3 regions of the Exiguobacterium sp. ZOR0005 genome follow, and region 2 is predicted to be linked to each of the others. Evidence: predicted binding sites of a transcription regulator. Region 2 holds the regulator's gene; each other region holds the start of a gene.

Region 1 (6,272 bases), on a different contig from region 2:
TCCGCGTAGGCAAGGCCAATCGGTGAGAACACGAAGTAGACGAACACCATTGAGGCGACCAAGATAACGGACGTCGAGATCGCGTGACGCCATGGTTTGACACGGCCGAGTTCGATGCGAATCGGGTTAATACGTTGCAGCGGCCGCAGTTTGGCGAACAAGAGCATGATACTCGTCTCGATGACGAACAAGATGCCGTAAATATGGATGAAATTGATGCCGATGTCGAAGCCGAACCACTGCTCGGTTCCCCAGACGAGGAAGTAATACGTGACGACGTGGAACACGATCACGATTTTAGCAGCGATCGCAGGCACGCGTTTCACGAGCATGCCAATCAAGACGATGACGAGAATCGGGATGTTGAAGAAGCCGGTGAAGCGTCGAATCAAGTCCCACAGTCCGTCCGGTGCATACATCAAATTCGGGGCGACGAAGAACGACACGAGCGCGACGAACGTCCCGAACCATTTGCTGACGCGAATCAAATCTTGGTCCGACGCGTCCGGTTTGAACTTCGGTTTATAAATATCGAGCACGAACAACGTGGCGATACTGTTCAAGAGCGAGTTGAACGAACTGAATACGGCCCCGAGCAAGACGGCGAGGAAGAAGCCCATCAGCCACATCGGCAACAAGTCGGCGATCAGACTCGGGTAGGCGAGGTCGGCTTTGTCGACGTTCGAACCGTATAAGTGAAACGCGATGATGCCCGGTAGCAACATGAAGATCGGGACGAGCAACTTCAAATAACCGGTGAACAGCACCCCTTTTTGTCCTTCCGCCAAATTTTTCGCACCGAGCGCACGCTGGATGACGTACTGATTGAGCGCCCAGTAGAACAAGTTCGCAAAGATCATTCCTGTAAAAATAGAGAGGAAAGGAACCGAATCGTTCGAAGACCCGATAGCATTCAGCTTCTCCGGGTTTGACGTCGCGATCGTCTTCATCCCATCGACGAGACTGCCGTCACCGAGGGCGATAAACCCGAGCGTCGGGACGAGAAAACCGATGATGACGAGTCCGATGCCGTTCAGCGTATCCGAGACGGCGACGGCGCGGAGGCCACCGAAGATCGCGTAAATGGCCCCGATGATCCCGATGAACCAAATGACCATCCAAAGCGCCTGTTCGAAGCTGACGCCGAGCAACTCAGGCACGTCGAACAGCTGCAAGACGGCGAGTCCGCCCGAATAGAGCATCGACGGGATCGTGACACACATGTAGCCGAACAAGAACAATAGGACGGTCAAGCGACGGACGTCCTCATCATAGCGTTGGCTCAAAAATTCTGGGATGGTCGAGATGCCGATCCCGAGAAAGCGTGGTAGTAAAAAGAGTGCCATGATGATGGCGGCAATCCCGGCGGTCACTTCCCATGCCATCGCGGACATGTTGCCGGCGAACGATTGGCCGTTCAATCCGATCAACTGCTCGGCCGACAAGTTCGTCAATAAGAGCGACCCGGCGATAAAGAGACCGGTCAACCCGCGTCCGGCGAGGAAGTAGTCATCGGCGCTTTCGACTTTTCCACGTGTCATTCGATAAGAGACGTAAGCGACGAGCCCCATGAATAGGGCCCCGGTAATCAATATGTAAGCAACTTGCTGAATGGTCATAATGAGAGCCCCCCTTTGGTTTCTTATTATTTATAAGTATTTAGTTGTAATACCCATTCAGGCAGGCAATCATTTCCCGTTTTCTCGTCTGTAAACAAAACGTAACAAAAAAAGACACATGCGCAATGGCATGTGTCTTAAAGGAACTGGAGCATCGATGTGGCGACCGTGAAGTAAATGATCAAGCCGAGGTTGTCCATCAGTGTCGTGATGAACGGGCCAGAGGCGACGGCCGGGTCGAGTTTCAGACGGTTGATGAGGAGCGGGATGAGCGTCCCGACAGTAGTCGCCACACTGAGCGCGGCGAAAATGGAGATACCGACGATGAGACCGATCAAGGCGTTGTCATAGAGAAACGTGATGACGCCGAAGATGACGACCATACAGACGATTCCGAGAATGACCCCGGTGCCGAACTCGCGTCGTACCATTTTGATGACATTTTTTCGATTGATCGTCCCGAGCGCGATCGAACGCACGGCGACGACGAGTGACTGGGTGGCCGCGTTCCCGGCCGATCCCATGACGAGCGGCATGAAGACGGCTAGGAGGACGATCGTCTCGAGCGTCTCTTCGAAGCCGCCGATCGTCGAGGCGGTGATCATACCGAGAAACATGAGGCTGATGATCCATGGGGCTCGTTTTTTCGCTGCTTCGAGCGGTCCCATATTGATATCGGATGATCCCTTCGTCGCGGACAGTTCCTCGAAGTCTTCTGTCGTCTCGCGCTCGATGACGTCCATGACATCATCGACCGTGATGATGCCGAGCAACTTCTCTTCATCATCGATGACGGGCAGGGCGAGAAGGTCATACTTTTGGACGGTACGGGCCAAATCTTCCTGGTCGGTGAGCGCGTTCGCCGAGACGACGCGGCTCCCCATGATGTCGGCGATTCGAGCGTCTAGCCGTGACACGATCAAATCACGGAGCGAGACGACCCCGACGAGGCGTCCGGATGTGTCGATGACGTATAAATAGTAAATCGTCTCGGCATCTGGTCCGAGATCGCGCAATTCTTCGAGCGTCTCGCCGACCGTCTTGTCGGCTTTCAAAACGACGAATTCGGTCGTCATGACCGCCCCGGCCGTATCGTCCGGGTAACGCATCAAGTCTTTGACCTCAGTCGCCTCGGTCTCGTCCATTTGTTCAAACAGTTCGTTCATAAAGTCGTCAGGGAGCTCGTTCATCAAATCAGCCGCGTTGTCCGAGAACATGTCGTTCAAGACGCGGACGGCGTATGGGCGCGGCATCTCTTGGATGAACCGCTCTTGATTCTCGAGGTCGAGCTTTTCAAACAAGTCCGTAAACAGTTCCGGCGTCAACGCTCGATAGACGAACTGTCGATCGGATTGCTCGAGTTCGACGAACAAGTCGGCTTGCTCACCGGGGTGTAACGTCAGGAACAAGTCGCGGAAATCGACCGGGTCCCCTTTTTGAATGAGCGCGGTCACTTGAGCTTGGTGACGCGCATGTTCTGTACGTTCGATTGCCATCGACTCACTTCCTTTTCATAAAAATCATGAGGCACGTCACTATCTTACCTTATCAGCCTAAAAAAAAAATAATGAATTTTTTTCACAATGCATACAACGATTATTCACAGGCACCTTTTCTACACTCTTGTTCATTCGTTCACAACCGTTTGTTCATTCACTTTCATCAATCTTTCATTCATTTGACTGTGGAATCCACCACACGTACCTTGTCGGACTTACCCGTCCTGATATGGGGTAAGTTGATAATGTAAGGGTAGCAACACACCCGAAACACTAGGAGGAAGCGAGATGATAACGATGATGGATCAACAGACCTCACGGGATACAACGCTGAAACATCCAATCCACGTGTATTCAGAAATCGGCGAACTTAGGACGGTGCTTCTAAAACGTCCGGGACGCGAACTTGAAAATTTAACCCCCGAATATTTGGAGCGACTCCTCTTTGATGACATCCCACACTTACCGGTCATTCAAAAAGAACATGACTACTTCGCGAGCGCGCTCCAAAATCGCGGTGTCGAAGTGCTCTATTTGGAGAAGTTGATGGCAGAGACGTTGTCGCTCCCGGGTGTGCGTGAACGTTTCGTCGCCGACATCTTGTCGGAGTCGAAATCAAACATTAACGGCTCATATGAGACGCTCAAGGAATATTTGCTCGCGTATGACAATGAACAACTGATCGAGACGGTCATGGCCGGGATTCGTAAGTCGGAGATCAAGCCGGAGAAGCGGCGTCACTTGCACGAGATGATCGAAGATACGTATCCGTTCTATCTCGACCCGATGCCTAACCTTTATTTCACGCGTGACCCGGCCGCGGCAATCGGACATGGACTATCGATCAACCGCATGAAAGAACCGGCACGCCGTCGTGAGTCGTTGTTCACGCAATATATAATGAAGTACCATCCACGGTTTGCCAAACACGATATCCCGATTTGGTCGGACCGAGATTACCGATTCGCGATGGAAGGCGGCGATGAGCTCGTCCTGTCGAAAGAAGTCGTCGCCATCGGGATCTCAGAGCGGACGACCGCCCAAGGCATCGAGCGGGTCGCGCTCAACTTGCTCAAAAACGGCGGCACGTTCCAAAAAGTCATCGCGATCGAGATTCCGAAATCTCGGGCGTTCATGCACCTCGACACCGTCTTCACGATGGTCGACCACGACAAGTTCACGATCCATCCATTTATCCAAGGCCCGGAAGGCAAGATGAACATCTTCGAACTGACGTTGAACAAAGAAGGCGAACTTCACATCACGCAACATACCGATTTGTTGCAAGTGTTAAAACGTGCCCTCGGGCTTGATGAAATCGTCCTTATCCCTTGCGGTGGCGGAGACCCGATCGCCGCGGCGCGTGAGCAGTGGAACGACGGTTCGAATACGCTCGCGATTGCTCCGGGCGTCGTCGTCACATACGACCGCAACTACGTGTCGAATGAACTGTTGCGTACGGAAGGCGTCGAGGTCATCGAAATCATGTCGAGCGAGCTGTCGCGCGGTCGTGGCGGCCCACGTTGCATGAGTTGTCCAATTATTCGCGAAGATATTTGACGAGGAGGAAACGAGCATGTCCACAACGTACAACTTTGACTTGAAAGGTCGTCACTTTTTATCGCTCAACGAGTTTTCGGGAGACGAATTGAACTACTTGATCGATTTGTCGGCCGCGTTCAAACGACAAAAACAACAAGGAATCCCGCACCGGATCTGTGAAGGCAAAAATGTCGCCTTGCTGTTCGAAAAACCGTCGACGCGGACACGGTGTGCGTTCACAGTCGCAGCTGTCGACCTGGGCATGCATCCTGAATATCTCGGTAAGTCGGACATTCAATTTGGTAAAAAAGAGTCGGTCCGTGACACGGCGATCGTCCTCGGACGGATGTTTGACGGGATTCAGTTCCGCGGCTTCGCCCATGCGACGGTCGAAGGACTCGCGCGCGATGCTGGCGTCCCGGTATGGAATGGGTTGACGGACTTGTACCATCCGACACAAATTTTGGCCGACTTCTTGACGGTGAAAGAACAAAAAGGGGATCTTGCCGGCATCCGTTTCGTCTATGTCGGAGACGGCCGCAACAACATGGGCAACACGTTATTGATCGGCGGTGCGAAAGTCGGAATGGATATGCGCATCTGCGCACCGAAATCATTGTGGCCATCTGATGAGGTCGTCGAGTATGCGCGGTCCGTGGCGGCAGAGACCGGGGCGGTAATCACGTTGACCGAGAGTATCGACGAGGCGGTCAAAAACGCCGACGTCATCTATACGGACGTTTGGGTGTCGATGGGAGAAGAAGCGGAGTTCGCAGAGCGGATCAAGCTCCTTCGTCCGTACCAAGTGAACATGGAGATGCTCGAGAAGACGGGAAATACGGACGTCATGTTCTTGCATTGCCTGCCGGCGTTCCATGACTTAGAAACAGAGGTCGGTCGCGCGATCTTCGAAGAGCACGGCTTGAAAGAGATGGAAGTGACGGATGAAGTGTTCCGCAGCCGCCACTCGTTCGTCTTTGATGAGGCGGAAAACCGGATGCACACGATCAAAGCGGTCATGGCGGCGACGCTCGCCGACACGTCTGAGTGGCTTGAACGTTGAAGAAGGGGAGGATCTCCTCCCCTTACTTAATCGAAAGGGATGAGTTAAATGTCTACGAAAATAGATCATGACTCAAGCGGTTCCGTTGGCGCAAGTCCTAGTCCGAAAGACAAACGGTTAGGGCTCGGGGCCCTGACGGCACTCGTCGTCGGTTCGATGATCGGCGGTGGCGCCTTCAACTTGGCAGCCGACTTGGCCCAAGGAGCGAACGCAGGTGCGATTCTCATCGGCTGGGTCATCACCGGGATCGGGATTATCACGCTCGGTCTCAGTTTCCAAAACTTGACGATGCGGCGTCCCGACCTCGACGGCGGGGTATACAGTTACGCCCGGGCCGGTTTCGGTCAGTTCGTCGGGTTCAACTCGGCCTGGGGCTACTGGCTCTCGGCTTGGCTCGGAAACGTCGCCTACGCGACGCTGTTGTTCAGTTCGGTCGGCTATTTCTTCCCAATCTTCGCAGGCGGTCAAAACATCGCCTCCATCATCGGGGCATCGATCATGCTCTGGCTCGTCCACTCACTCATTTTACGAGGCATCCATGAAGCGTCG
Region 2 (6,272 bases):
GTCGCGAGCGGGATGTAGGCGTGCGTGCGCGCCGGGTTGTAGTAGACGGCACAGCTGTCCCCTGCTGCGAAGACGTCCGGGTTGCTCGTACGCATATATTCGTCGACGATGATCGCACCGTTGCCGAGCATGTCGACTTGGCCTTCAAGCAGTCCCGTGTTCGGGCGGAAACCGACGCAGAGGATGACGAGGTCGGCCTCGAACTCACCTTTGTCCGTCACGACGTGTGTGACGTTGCCATCTGTCCCACGGAACGCTTCGACCGTCTGGCCGAGCTCGAGGTCGATGCCGCGTGACGTCATGTCCGCTTCAAGTTGGTCCGTGAACGACTTGTCGAGATACTTGTTCAAGATGCGGTCGGCGCTATCGATGAACGTGACGTGTTTGCCGTATACTTCGAACGCCTCGACGAGTTCGACACCGATATAGCCGGCGCCGATGACAGCGATGTTCGTCGCATCCGTCGCCCGTTCGATGATGCGCTGGGCGTGCGCATAGTTTTTACAAAGTTCGATGCCATCCATCTCGATGCCCGGGAGCGTCGGGACGATCGGCCATGAACCTGTCGTCACAACCAAACGGTCGTACGTGTCATGCACGTCTTCCCCCGTATCGAGATTTTTCGCGTGAATCGTCTTCGCCTCGGTGTCGATGTTCAACACGTCGTGCTTCATGCGCATCAATGCACCGAGCTCTTCAAGTTCACGAGGTGACGAGTAAAACAGTTCCTCGGCCCGTTGGACGACGCCGCCGACGTGGAGCGCAATCCCACACGAAAGGAAGCTGACGTTGTCGTTCCGCTCGTAAACGGTGATCTCAAGATTGTCATGCTTGGCAAGTAGTCCTTTGACAGCTGCTGTTCCTGCGTGTGTACATCCGATGACTGCGATTTTCATATGGTAGTCTCTCCTTTGAGTGGTTGGCAAGTTTATGATTGTGATAAATGTCACATTTAATTTCTAAACTTAGTGTACTATTTCACAAGGATGTTTGACAATGACTATGCTCAGTTTTTCACGTAATTATGTCAAAAGTTTGAACAGGCCTTGTGACACAAAAAGACCACCCTAAGGATAGGATGGTCACGACTCGAGTCGCCGCTGTTGAAACCAAAGGTACGTGGCGACGAAAATATAGATGATGAGCCCGAAGGCGTATAGACTAAATCCAACCAAACTCCACCCCATCCCGTCCCAGCCTCGGATGAAGACGAGACCGATGAGGAACAGCGTGTAGCCGACTCCCGTGATCAGGAGCGGGAGCGTCAGTCTTCGTTTATGTGACGAACGTAAAAAGTGAAGCGCACCGATGAGAAGCGCCGTCGTCAAGATGCCGACCGCGATGAGCGCGTCCCCGTAGTATTCCCACATGACCTATCCTCCCCGATTTGTTGATGGTCCCCTTATCTTACCACGGCGATGTCACACTTACTCGTTCAAAAAAACACCGCGTCCAAGAACGCGATGCTCACTTCTCATTCATTTGCTTCATCAAATCCATCTGTTCTTTCACCATCGCTTCTTTCTCCCGGCGAAGTACGCCCCGATACGTGATGCGTGAGATCGATAAACTGATCTCATACAAGAAGAAGAGCGGCAGCGACACCATGAGGTGCGACGTCAAGTCCGGCGGTGTGATGAACGCGGCGACGACGAACAAGGCGAAATAGGCATACTTTCGAATCGATGACAGGAAATACGGTGTCACGACGCCGATTCGCGTCAAGAACATCGTCACGACCGGCAACTGAAACAACAGACCGAACGGAATCGTCAGTTGCAACAAGAACGTGAAGTAGTTCGAGGCTCCGATGATTTGCGTCAGCCCGAGGTCTTGCCCGAGATCTGTCGAGATGTCGAGGACGAGCGGGAACAGCCAATAATAGGCGAACGCGAGACCGACGAGGAACAAGATAAAGATGATCGGGATGTAGGCGAGCGTCCCTTTCCGCTCGTTCGGATGCAGACCAGGTGCGACGAACGCCCACAGTTGATACAGTAGAAACGGACTGGCCGCGACGAGACCGATGACGAGCGCCAAATTCAAGTAAATCATGAGCGGGTCCGCGACCCCAAAGGCGTTCAGTTCTAGTCCTCGTTCGACGAGGTCCGCCTGTAGATAGGCGAGCACGTATTTGACACTCGGCAAAGCGATCAAAAAGAAGGCAAAGACGACAAATGCCGACAGCATCAGTCGTCTCCGCAGCTCTGTCAAGTGATCGGACAGCGCCCGCTCTTGATCAGTTTCATGGTTCATGATTACTGTTCTTTCTTCTCAGAGTCTTTCTTGTCGTTCTCGTCATGCTCTTTCATCATGCCGTTCGTGGCATTTTTGAACTCGCGGAGCGTCTGTCCGGCGGCACGGCCGAACTCAGGCAATTTCTTCGGTCCGAAGATGATGAGCGCGATGATGGCGATGATGAGCAAACTCACGCCACCCGGCATCCCGACGACGGGTGATGATAATAGAAATTCCATTATTGATGGACCCCCTCAGCAGATGGATAATGTTGCATAAAGTAAATGAGCGACTGGAGTTCGATCGACAAGTCGATATGATGGACGCGGACCGTATCCGGCACCGTCAAACGCGCCGGCGTGAAGTTCAAAATCCCTTTGATGCCAAAGCGGACCAAATCATCGGCGACCGACTGCGCGTATGCGGACGGGACCGTGAGAATGGCGACATCGATTTTGTTTTGCTTCATGATCTGTTCCATCTCATCGACGTGATGAATCGGGACACCGGACATCGTCGTGCCGACTTTTGTCTCGTCTGCGTCGAACCCGACGACGATATGTGTGTTATTGTTTTTAAGGAAGTTATAGTTGACGAAAGCTGTCCCGAGATGACCGACACCGACCAAGGCGACGTTCGTGATTTCGTCCTGGTTTAACGTCTTTCGGAAAAAGTCTAACAGATACTGCACGTTATAGCCATATCCCTTTTTACCGAGTGCACCGAAGTAAGAGAAGTCGCGACGAATCGTCGCCGAATCGACTTTGACCGCCTCACTCAGTTCGGCAGAAGAGACACGTTGTTTGCCTGACGAATGCAGGCTTTGGATAAATCGATAGTATAGTGGCAACCGTTTGGCTGTCGCTTGCGGAATCTTTGGTTCGTTTTGACTCAACGGAAAGAGCCTCCTTTTTACGACGCGTTTCAAACGAATCTGATTTCATACACCTTGATTGTAAACGAATTCACATAAGCACTCAACGAATATACCTGAAAAGACTAAAAAATACAGTATACTAAATACAGAGAAAGGGGTTTTTTCACTTGATCCTATTGCAAGTCAACAACCTGTCAAAATCATTCGGCGTCGAGCCGATTTTAGAGAACGTCAAACTTGAGATTCAAGAAGGGGAGCGCGTCGCCCTCGTCGGCCGAAACGGCGCCGGCAAATCGACGCTCCTCAAAGTCATCGCCGGGGAATATAACTATGACTCAGGCGACATCATGAAACCGAAAGATGTGACGATCGGTTACCTCGCCCAAGACTCAGGGTTAGAATCGAACGAGACGATTTGGAACGAGATGCTCACCGTCTTCTCCGATTTGATCGAACAAGAACAGACGCTTCGGCGGATGGAGCAAGACATGGGCTCGGAGCGCATCTTGAACGACGCGGACGCCTATGAACGTCTCCTCGCCGCGTATGACGAGGAACAGCACACGTTCAAAGACCGGGGCGGCTATCAATATGAAGCGACGATTCGCTCCGTCCTCCACGGGATGCGCTTCTATCCGGACGACTTCGAACGTCAAATCGACACGCTCTCAGGTGGTCAGCGGACCCGTCTCGCCTTGGCGAAGATGCTTCTGCAAAGCCCGGACCTCCTCATCTTGGATGAGCCGACGAACCATTTGGACATCGAGACGCTCGCCTGGCTCGAGAAGTACTTGAGCGGCTATAAAGGCGCCGTCCTCATCGTCTCCCACGACCGCTACTTCCTCGACCGGGTCGTCTCGGTCGTCTATGAGCTGTCACGCCACCGGAGCCGTCGCTTCGTCGGGAACTATACGAAGTACCTTGAACAAAAAGCAGCCATCTACGAACAAGAGAAGAAGCAGTTCGAGTCACAGCAAGAAGAGATCGCCAAGATGCAAGACTTCATCCAACGGAACATCGCCCGGGCGACGACGACGAAACGCGCCCAAAGCGTCCGGAAACGTCTCGAGAAAGTCGACCGGATGGACGCGCCGGACGGTGACGAGCGCAGTGCCGTCCTCTCGTTCACGATCAAGCGCCAAAGCGGGAACGACGTGTTGAGCGGCAGTGACCTCGCCATCGGATATGAGGAACCGATCGCTCAAAACCTCCGCTTCCAATTGCAGCGTGGCGAATCGGTCGCCCTCGTCGGCCCGAACGGGGTCGGCAAGTCGACGCTCTTGAAAGTGTTGACGAAACAACAGCCGGCACTCACCGGTGACATCCGTTACGGCACCGGCGTCGAGATCGGCTATTACGACCAGGAGCAACAGAACCTGTCCGATAAAAACCGCGTCATCGACGAGATTTGGAACGACTGGCCGCTCATGCGCGAGCAAGACGTGCGCAGCCTGCTCGGTCAGTTCCTCTTCAGCGGCGACGACGTCATGAAACGCGTCCACGAGCTGTCAGGCGGCGAGCGGGCCCGGTTGACGCTCGCGAAATTAAAGCTCGAACAGCCGAACTTGCTCATCTTGGATGAGCCGACGAACCACTTGGACCTCGACTCGAAGATGATCCTCGAGAACGCACTCCTCGACTATCCCGGCACGATCCTCTTCGTCTCGCACGACCGGTACTTCATCGACCGGCTCGCCACGCGCGTCTTAGAGATCACACCGACCGGCATCGACGAGTATCTCGGCGACTACTCGTATTACGTCGAGAAGAAAGAAGAACTCGAGGAGCTCGCCCGCCTCGCCCTCGCCGAGACGAAACAAGTCGTCGTCAAAAAACAGCGGGCCGACAAGGAACAACAACGTGAAGAACGTAGGATGAAGCAACGGATCGAAGAGATCGAGCTCACAATCGAACAGCACGAGGCGCGCCTCGAAGAGATTGAACAGCTTCTTTGCGAACCGGACGTCTTCAACGACTTCGCCCGGGCTCAAGAACTGTCGACCGAGTCCGATGCGACGAAAGAATCGATCACGGCACTGTATGCGGAATGGGAGGAGCTCCATTCATGATGCGGTCCCGTGCGCTGCGGATCGACTGGCTTCACGCGTTTTTGACCGGTCTTGCCTTCATCGTGCCGACCGGGACCGAATACGTGTCCGAGCTCATCCGCGGAGAGTCTACCGTCGTGCCGACGATCTTGTTTTACTTCCTTCCGGTCGTCATCGGCTTCATCGTCCAAACGTGGAGCGGCATCTTCATCAGTCTCCTGAGTGGATTGCTCATGAGCACGCTCTTCATCCGCCTCGTCGTCTGGCCGGTCGATGTGACCGTGCATAGTTTTTATGCGCCCGGGTCGGTCTGGTTCCACTTTTACCAAACGACCCTGTTCATGTGGGTGCTCGCTTTTCTCGTCTTCGCGGTCAGCCGCCTCAACACGTGGCATCGTGAGAAGTATCGTCGCCCTAAATCCTCAGACACCATGTCCTCATGAAATCGGACGTGGTGTTTTTTTATTCAACCATTGACAATGAGAATCATTTTCATTTAAGGTTGTCTTGAGGTGATAATCATGACGATTTTGATTGCATACGTGAGCATGTCCGGTAACACAGAAGACATCGCCCACTTGTTACAACATACATTGACCACGGCAGGATATACGGTAGTGGTGTCGGACGATTTAGAGTCACTTCCCGTCAATTCGCTATTGGAATACGATGGCGTCCTACTCGGCGCCTACACATGGGGTGACGGTGATGTACCGTACGAGGCGGAAGGTTTTGTAGACGATTTATATGACGCGGACTTAGACGCACTACCTTGTGCGGCGTTTGGTTCTGGTGATACCGATTACCCGAAATATTGTGCTGCCGTCGACACGATTGAAGACGCGCTTCGATCCGCGAGCGGGATGATCGCCGTTCCCTCTTTGAAGATTGAGTTTGACCCGAACACCGAAGCGAAACGTGAGGCGTGTGTCTCGTTCGCAACCACATTTATGGAACGACTCGAAAAACACAAAAAAGTTCAGCCCCTCGGCTGAACTTTTTTGTTAGAAATAACGCAACGGTTGGAACCCGCGCGTATGGAAATCGAGTTTCGTGCCGTCTTCTGTGATGAAGAAGACATATTCGTTCGTATCGACGTCACGGACGAA
Region 3 (6,272 bases), on a different contig from region 2:
GATGCCTGGACCAACGAGCGCATGTCGGACATCGTAGCCTGCCCGGATCGCCGCCGAGGCGTCAGAGCCATAGTAAGGATAAAGATCGACTTTAAATGCGATATCATGTTTCCGGCATAGCGCCGTAAATTGACGGCGCAGTTCCAAATCATACGGACCTGACGAGTCTTTCGCACAAATCGACACCGTGTACTCGTCCGAATGTTGGCCGTCTCCGAGCGCGCCCATATCGACGGCAACGTATTCGACGACATCATCCGGAATGCCGGCGTTGCCGCCGAAACCGACCTCTTCATAGTTCGAAATCAAATAATGGACGGGGTGCGGTAATTCTTTTGACACTAACTCCCGGGCCAAGTCCAATAAAATGGCGACCGAAGCCTTGTCATCAAGGTGCCGTGACTTAATATAACCGGTGTCCGTCTGTTTGAAGCGCGGGTCGAACGAGACGAAGTCTCCCACTTCGATCCCGATGCCTCTCACGTCTTCTGCACTATGGACCTTGGCATCGAGACGTACTTCAATCGTCGACGCCGACCGTTCGGCGCTGTTCGTGTCTTTATAGACGTGAACGCTCGATTGGTGCAACAAGATCGTCCCATCGATCGGCTCACCGGTCTCCCGATGAACGAGACAGTTCTCTCCTTCGATCGCCGTCCAAGCGTATCCTCCGACTTGGGAAAGACGGAGCCGTCCGCTCGGCAAGATGTCTTTCACCATCGCCCCAAGCGTGTCGACGTGCGCCGTCAACAAACGAGCAGGTCCGACGCGTCCCGGGAACGTCGCAAGGAGCGCTCCTTTATGCAACCGTTTCGTCTCGACGCCGAGTGTCGATAGCTGTTCCTCGACAAAACCGATCGCTTCGTCCGTCATCCCTGAAGGACTCGGTATGGCGACTAATTGTTTCAACGTATCAATCATGTAATTACCCCTTTGTCATCGATAGTAGCCGTATGCGTAAAAGGCTAGTGCAAGCAAGATGGCGGCAAACGTAAAGCCCACCCGGCGCACTTGTTTGTGTTCATCCGGTAACCCGACCGCACCGGCCATCAAAAACCCACCGACCAGACCTCCGGCATGAGCAGAATGGTCCAAGCTCGCACCAAGGACGAAGGCGAGTCCTACGTTTAATCCTAACATAATAAACAGCGGCGGGCCGAGCGTCTTCATGAAAAGAGACCGGTCCCGCAGTCCGAAATAAAGCAACGCTCCGACGAGGCCGAATAACGCTCCTGACGCGCCAGCCGAGATGGCGTCACTGAGCGCGTACGAGGCTGTCGAGGCGATCAACCCAGCGAGCAGGTAAATCATCACGAAGCGCGGCGAGCCGTACATTCGTTCCACGAGCGGGCCAAGTGACCAGAGCGCGAACATATTGATGGAAAAGTGAAACCAGCCGATATGGAGAAACATCGGGGTGATAAGCCGCCACCACTCACCTTCATCGATGAGTGGGTTGACTTTCGCCCCGAACCGGATGAGCGTCTCCGGATCGAGCGTGGAACCGATCGATTCAGCGAGCCACATGACAAGGAACGTCGCGAACATGAAAAAATAGACGGCTTGCGGTTTTCCAAAAGCGAAACGTCGCTTCAACTCGGCTTTTCGCTCTTTGTCGAGCGCCAAGGCGAGAGGACGATAACGTTCGGACCCGTCTTCCGTGGCGAAGTGCCGTTCGAGCGTCACTTTTGCCGAGATGGAGAACGTCAGCGTCTGCAACCGTTCCTCATCGACGAGCGGCTCACCATAAACGTGGACGCGAAGCTTTTCTCTCCCAAGACGCGCGAGACGAAACGAATTCATGACCGCTTCGATGTCCATGGCGACATGGTTGGCCCACGCTTTATCTGTTCTTATGTACAAGTGATAGACATCGCCAGCTTTCGTGTCGAACAACAACAGTGCACGTGACGGCTCGAGGATCCCTTCGACTCGTCCCCCTGCCTCGATCGCATGATAAATATCTTCCCAAAACGAGTTCGCCATTTGAATCCCCTCCCTTCATCTATAATTGTAATCCAATTCCTCCCGTACGACAAAGAAGGACGTGCGCAACATATGCCACGACAAAAAACCGCGGTCAGCCAAACGCCTCCCGCGGTACGTGCTATTTATAAAACTGGCTCCATCGTTTTCATCAAGACGTCTGCCGAATGATGCATCTTCTGCTTCTCTTCTTCAGACAACTCGATCTCGACGACTTGACGAACCCCTTGACGGTTGATGATGGCCGGAACCCCGATGTGGATGTCGTTCAAGCCGTACTCGCCGTCCAAGTGAGCGCCGACTGTCAAGAGCGTGTTCTCGTTACGGAGTACCGCCTTCACGAGACGGAGAAGTCCGAGACCGATCGCATAGTACGTCGCTCCTTTGCGCTCGATAATATGGTACGCCGCGTCGCGGACGTTGACGTAAATGTCTTCGAGGTCTTCCCACGAATAGTCGTCGTTCTCTTCAAGCAACTGTTCGACCGACTTCCCGTAAATCCGGGCGTTGCTCCAAGCTGCGAATTCTGTATCTCCGTGCTCCCCCATGATATAGGCGTGGCAGTTGCGTGGATCGACATTGAAATAGTCACCGAGCATGTAACGAAGACGTGACGTATCGAGCACCGTCCCTGAACCGAAGACACGGTGTTTCGGAAGACCTGAGTATTTCCATGCCAAGTGGGTCATGATGTCGACCGGGTTTGATGCGATGATGATGATCCCATCAAATCCTGATCCCATAATGTCCGCGATCATCGATTTCATGATCTTCGCGTTCTTCTCGACCAGGTCAAGACGTGTCTCGCCCGGCTTTTGCGGAGCCCCAGCTGTGATGACGACGATGTCAGCAGCGCCACAGTCCGTGTAGTCCCCAGCCCACACACGCATCGGTGATGAGGCGAACGATACACCGTGATTCAAGTCCATCGCTTCCCCTTCAGCCTTCGCTTTATTGATATCGATGATGACGAGTTCCTCACAGAGGCTAGCTGTCGTTAATTGATATGCGAAGCTGGCACCGACTGCACCGGCACCTACGAGCGCGACGCGAGTTACTTTTGCATGATTTAATGTTTCCATGTTGATTCTCCACCCTTCGAACAATCTGTTTCATGTTTTAGTTTTATCTGTTACATAAAGATTGTAACATCATTCACAAACACTCACTACAATAGAAACCGTTTTCACTTTGGCGATATTGTGACAAAATTCACATTCGTTTGAAACATCCTCATTCACTGTACTACCCTCAAGCGAAGACAAAAAAACAAATCGCCGCCGCCGAAGCGATTGCCAGAAAGTTGACGGCATCGTTCCCTAGGAAGCGCCAACCCGATACGTACGCCGTCGACTCATTATGATGCAGACGTTTTTCTGTCAGCTTGCCACATACACGGCATCGATACTTGCGTTGAACGGTCGCACCAAGTAGCGTATCGACGACACTGCCGCTCAAACCGAACGCGATCAACACGAACGTCATCGTTGCTCCGAGGCCTAAGAACGGGTACGTCGCAAAGACGATCATCGCGGCCCCGACAATCGACATGACCGTTCCAAAGAGCGACACGCCGCCGCTCGTCCCCGGTTCGACTGGGCGCAACGTCATAATGGACCTTGGTTTTTGCTTGGCGAGCACACCGAACTCCGAGCCCCAAGTGTCGCTCGTCGCCGCGGCAATCGAGACGATATACGCATAGAGCCACGCCTCGTTCGACGTGACGACCATACCGATCGCCGTCAGCATCCCGATACCGCCGTTGGCGAGCACTTGCACAAAATCGCGTGGTCCCGACTTTTCAACGATATCATCGACCGGCGCCTTGTCACGGGCACGGTATTTAGAGGCGAGTGAGGACGTGGAGAAAAACACACCAAGCAAGTACAAGCCGAACCATCCGAACCCATAACCGATGACGGTACCGGTCACGACCGTCAACACAGCCCCGGAGAGCGTGAGCGACCGCAAGCGGTAGCCGGCGTAGGCGACGATACATGTTACGAGGAAGATTGCATACATCGGATCAATTCCCTTTCCGTCACGATCAATTCGACTGGAATATCATGCGATTCGATCGGTATTTCCGGCAGCACTTGCACATCATAGGCGATCGATAGCGTCCGACCCGGGTACGTCGTCAAAAAGCGGTCATAGTAACCGCCTCCCCAGCCGATGCGGTACCCGCAACGGTCGAACACGCGTCCCGGTACGACACAAAGGTCGACTGAAGCGTCGACACGAGGGGTCGTCGGTTCAAGAATCCCCATCACCCCCGGCTCTACGTCATCGAATGACTTTAGGGGGTGGAACGTGAGTCCCGCTTTCGTTACTTTCGGCACGAGCAACGTTTTTCCTGCCTGCCAGGCGAGATGGATGAGCGGACGTGTATCGACTTCAAGCCCGAATGATAATGTTAGCGCGACCGATTCGGCGTCGCGCCATTCCGGGAGGGCGGCGACAGTATGTATGATGGCCGCGTCGGCAACAGCCCGGTTCTCGAGCAGCCTGATCTGTTCATGGACAGCGTGTCGCAGCGTCTGTTTGTCTAGCATGTCGATGGCTCCTTTCGAAAAAAAAGGCCGCCACAGAAGTGACGGCCGGTCTCATTATTTCACTTCGCGGTAAAGCGTGTGACGGCGGAGACGTGGGTTGTATTTGCGCAACTCGAGGCGCTCTGGGTTGTTACGTTTGTTTTTCTTCGTGATGTACGTGCGATCGCCTGTTTCTGTGCAAGCTAGTGTGATTTTAACGCGCATTTCTTTCACTCCCATCTTACTGATGTTGTATCAAGTGCTTTTGCTTTACAGTCTAAGCATACTCAATTATCCTACCAATTTTTTTTTGAAAAAGCAAGGTGTTTTCACGTTCTTTTTCAAACGTTTTGCCCGTACGGCGAGGCGTCGGGCGCCAAGCATGGTTTTACGTTATCTTTGACCGCATAACGAGAGGCGAGCTCATCGATGGAGACGTCCGTACCGACAAAGACGGCGGCGGCATCAGTGAGCACACTGTTCTCAATTCGATGAATCGCGTCGAACAAGCCGCCATGACCATGCGGGTTGCGCGTCGTTTCAAAGGACAACATAGTTGAGTATAACGGAACGGCAAGTGACTTCGCAAGTGAACGTGCCGCCGGGATCGTCATCCAATCGAAATGATGGACCGCTTTGAAACGGACGACGCTCACGAGCTCATGCACGAGTTTCACGTAGGCGATGTTTTGGGCGGCGACTTGGTTCATGACGTGCTCCAGGAACGGGCTCGTCAAGCGGACCCGATAAATGTGGACGCTGCCGTGACGCTCATATTCCGGCAACCCTTCTTTATGAGGCGTCAAAACGTAAACCGTCTCCCCTTCCGCCGCGCGTGCTTCGACTTCTCCCACGACGCGATGGCCCAGTTCACCGATGATATTCCCCGTGAACTCTGGCGCCAACACGAGAATCGCCGCTTGTTCCGGTTCGCGTTCGGTCGTCACGTAGTAGTCGTGCGGTGACAAGAACGTATCGATCTCCACATCTTCGTCTTGCAGGAACGGGTACGCGCGATAATGCTCATCCAACAACTGATCGGACAGTTTGTCCTCGTAGAGCGCCGTCTCCAGCTCGGCGAACAGACGAGCATGCTCACGGAAGCGTTCGGCCGCGTATTGCGCCGTCGTCTGTCCGTCTAAGATGAACGCCCAGTCGCTCGATACCGCGAGTACATAATGGCGAATCAATTGTTTGAGCGCCCGGTCGACGAGCGGAGACGTCCCACGATAGTCGGCAACATCTTTGACGAGTTGCGTCTCCATCATGTGCAAGTGACGGAGCATCCATTCGTTCCGTTCGTTGATCCACACGTCGCCGTAGCCTTTCCGTCCCCACGTGTTCATCGAGACGTGGACCGTCTGCAAATCTTGGAAATGACGTTCAAGGAACAAGGCCGGTGTGATCGTCTCGATCCCGAATTCCTCGAGACGTTCTGCCACTTGTCCTAAAAATTCTGGTCCCTCAAACCACCAATGACCGAACAGCTCAGCGTCAAACGGTGCCGTGACGAGGAATGGCGGGAATGTTTGCCCGGCGTGTGCCTCGAGATGGGCTTCGAGCGTCTGGGCGAAATCCGTCGCATGGTTGTGAATCTGATGCTCGGCCCAGTCCCGGATATAATAATCTTTTTCATCCGTATCCCCGGTGATGCGGTGCATCTTCAAACCGGTGTCGAACCGGATGCCTTCCGGGTGCATGAACGATTGGATATACTCCCAATCACGGTCATAGGCGAGGTCACGATAAAAC

Evidence for each region. Region 2 encodes Rex, which represses fermentation and respiration genes when NADH is low (regulators of the CRP and FNR family bind a similar motif). Its sites were predicted from a motif close to TTGTGAAATATTTCACAA; they were not measured.
Region 1: a site for Rex is predicted at 3,243-3,260, ahead of arcA (arginine deiminase). Genes of this name have one in related genera too.
Region 3: a site for Rex is predicted at 3,187-3,204, ahead of L971_RS08750 (L-lactate dehydrogenase). Genes of this name have one in related genera too.

Annotation. Positions count from the first base shown of each region.
Region 1 is NZ_JTLB01000013.1:51,663-57,934, forward strand. It holds gene L971_RS05625 (solute:sodium symporter family transporter) at 1-1,619, opposite strand, end outside; gene mgtE (magnesium transporter) at 1,757-3,115, opposite strand; gene arcA (arginine deiminase) at 3,449-4,678, shown strand; gene argF (ornithine carbamoyltransferase) at 4,695-5,723, shown strand; gene arcD (arginine-ornithine antiporter) at 5,772-6,272, shown strand, end outside.
Region 2 is NZ_JTLB01000006.1:59,143-65,414, forward strand. It holds gene L971_RS02690 (FAD-dependent oxidoreductase) at 1-896, opposite strand, end outside; gene L971_RS02695 (YesK family protein) at 1,083-1,370, opposite strand; gene tatC (twin-arginine translocase subunit TatC) at 1,468-2,256, opposite strand; gene tatA (twin-arginine translocase TatA/TatE family subunit) at 2,259-2,477, opposite strand; gene L971_RS02710 (redox-sensing transcriptional repressor Rex) at 2,477-3,133, opposite strand; gene L971_RS02715 (ABC-F family ATP-binding cassette domain-containing protein) at 3,283-5,184, shown strand; gene L971_RS02720 (hypothetical protein) at 5,181-5,606, shown strand; gene L971_RS02725 (flavodoxin domain-containing protein) at 5,685-6,158, shown strand; gene L971_RS02730 (hypothetical protein) at 6,168-6,272, opposite strand, start outside.
Region 3 is NZ_JTLB01000021.1:6,322-12,593, reverse strand. It holds gene L971_RS08760 (M42 family metallopeptidase) at 1-921, opposite strand, end outside; gene L971_RS08755 (rhomboid family intramembrane serine protease) at 937-1,986, opposite strand; gene L971_RS08750 (L-lactate dehydrogenase) at 2,112-3,068, opposite strand; gene L971_RS08745 (DUF92 domain-containing protein) at 3,238-4,008, opposite strand; gene L971_RS08740 (5-formyltetrahydrofolate cyclo-ligase) at 3,987-4,541, opposite strand; gene rpmG (50S ribosomal protein L33) at 4,596-4,760, opposite strand; gene L971_RS08730 (1,4-alpha-glucan branching protein domain-containing protein) at 4,862-6,272, opposite strand, start outside.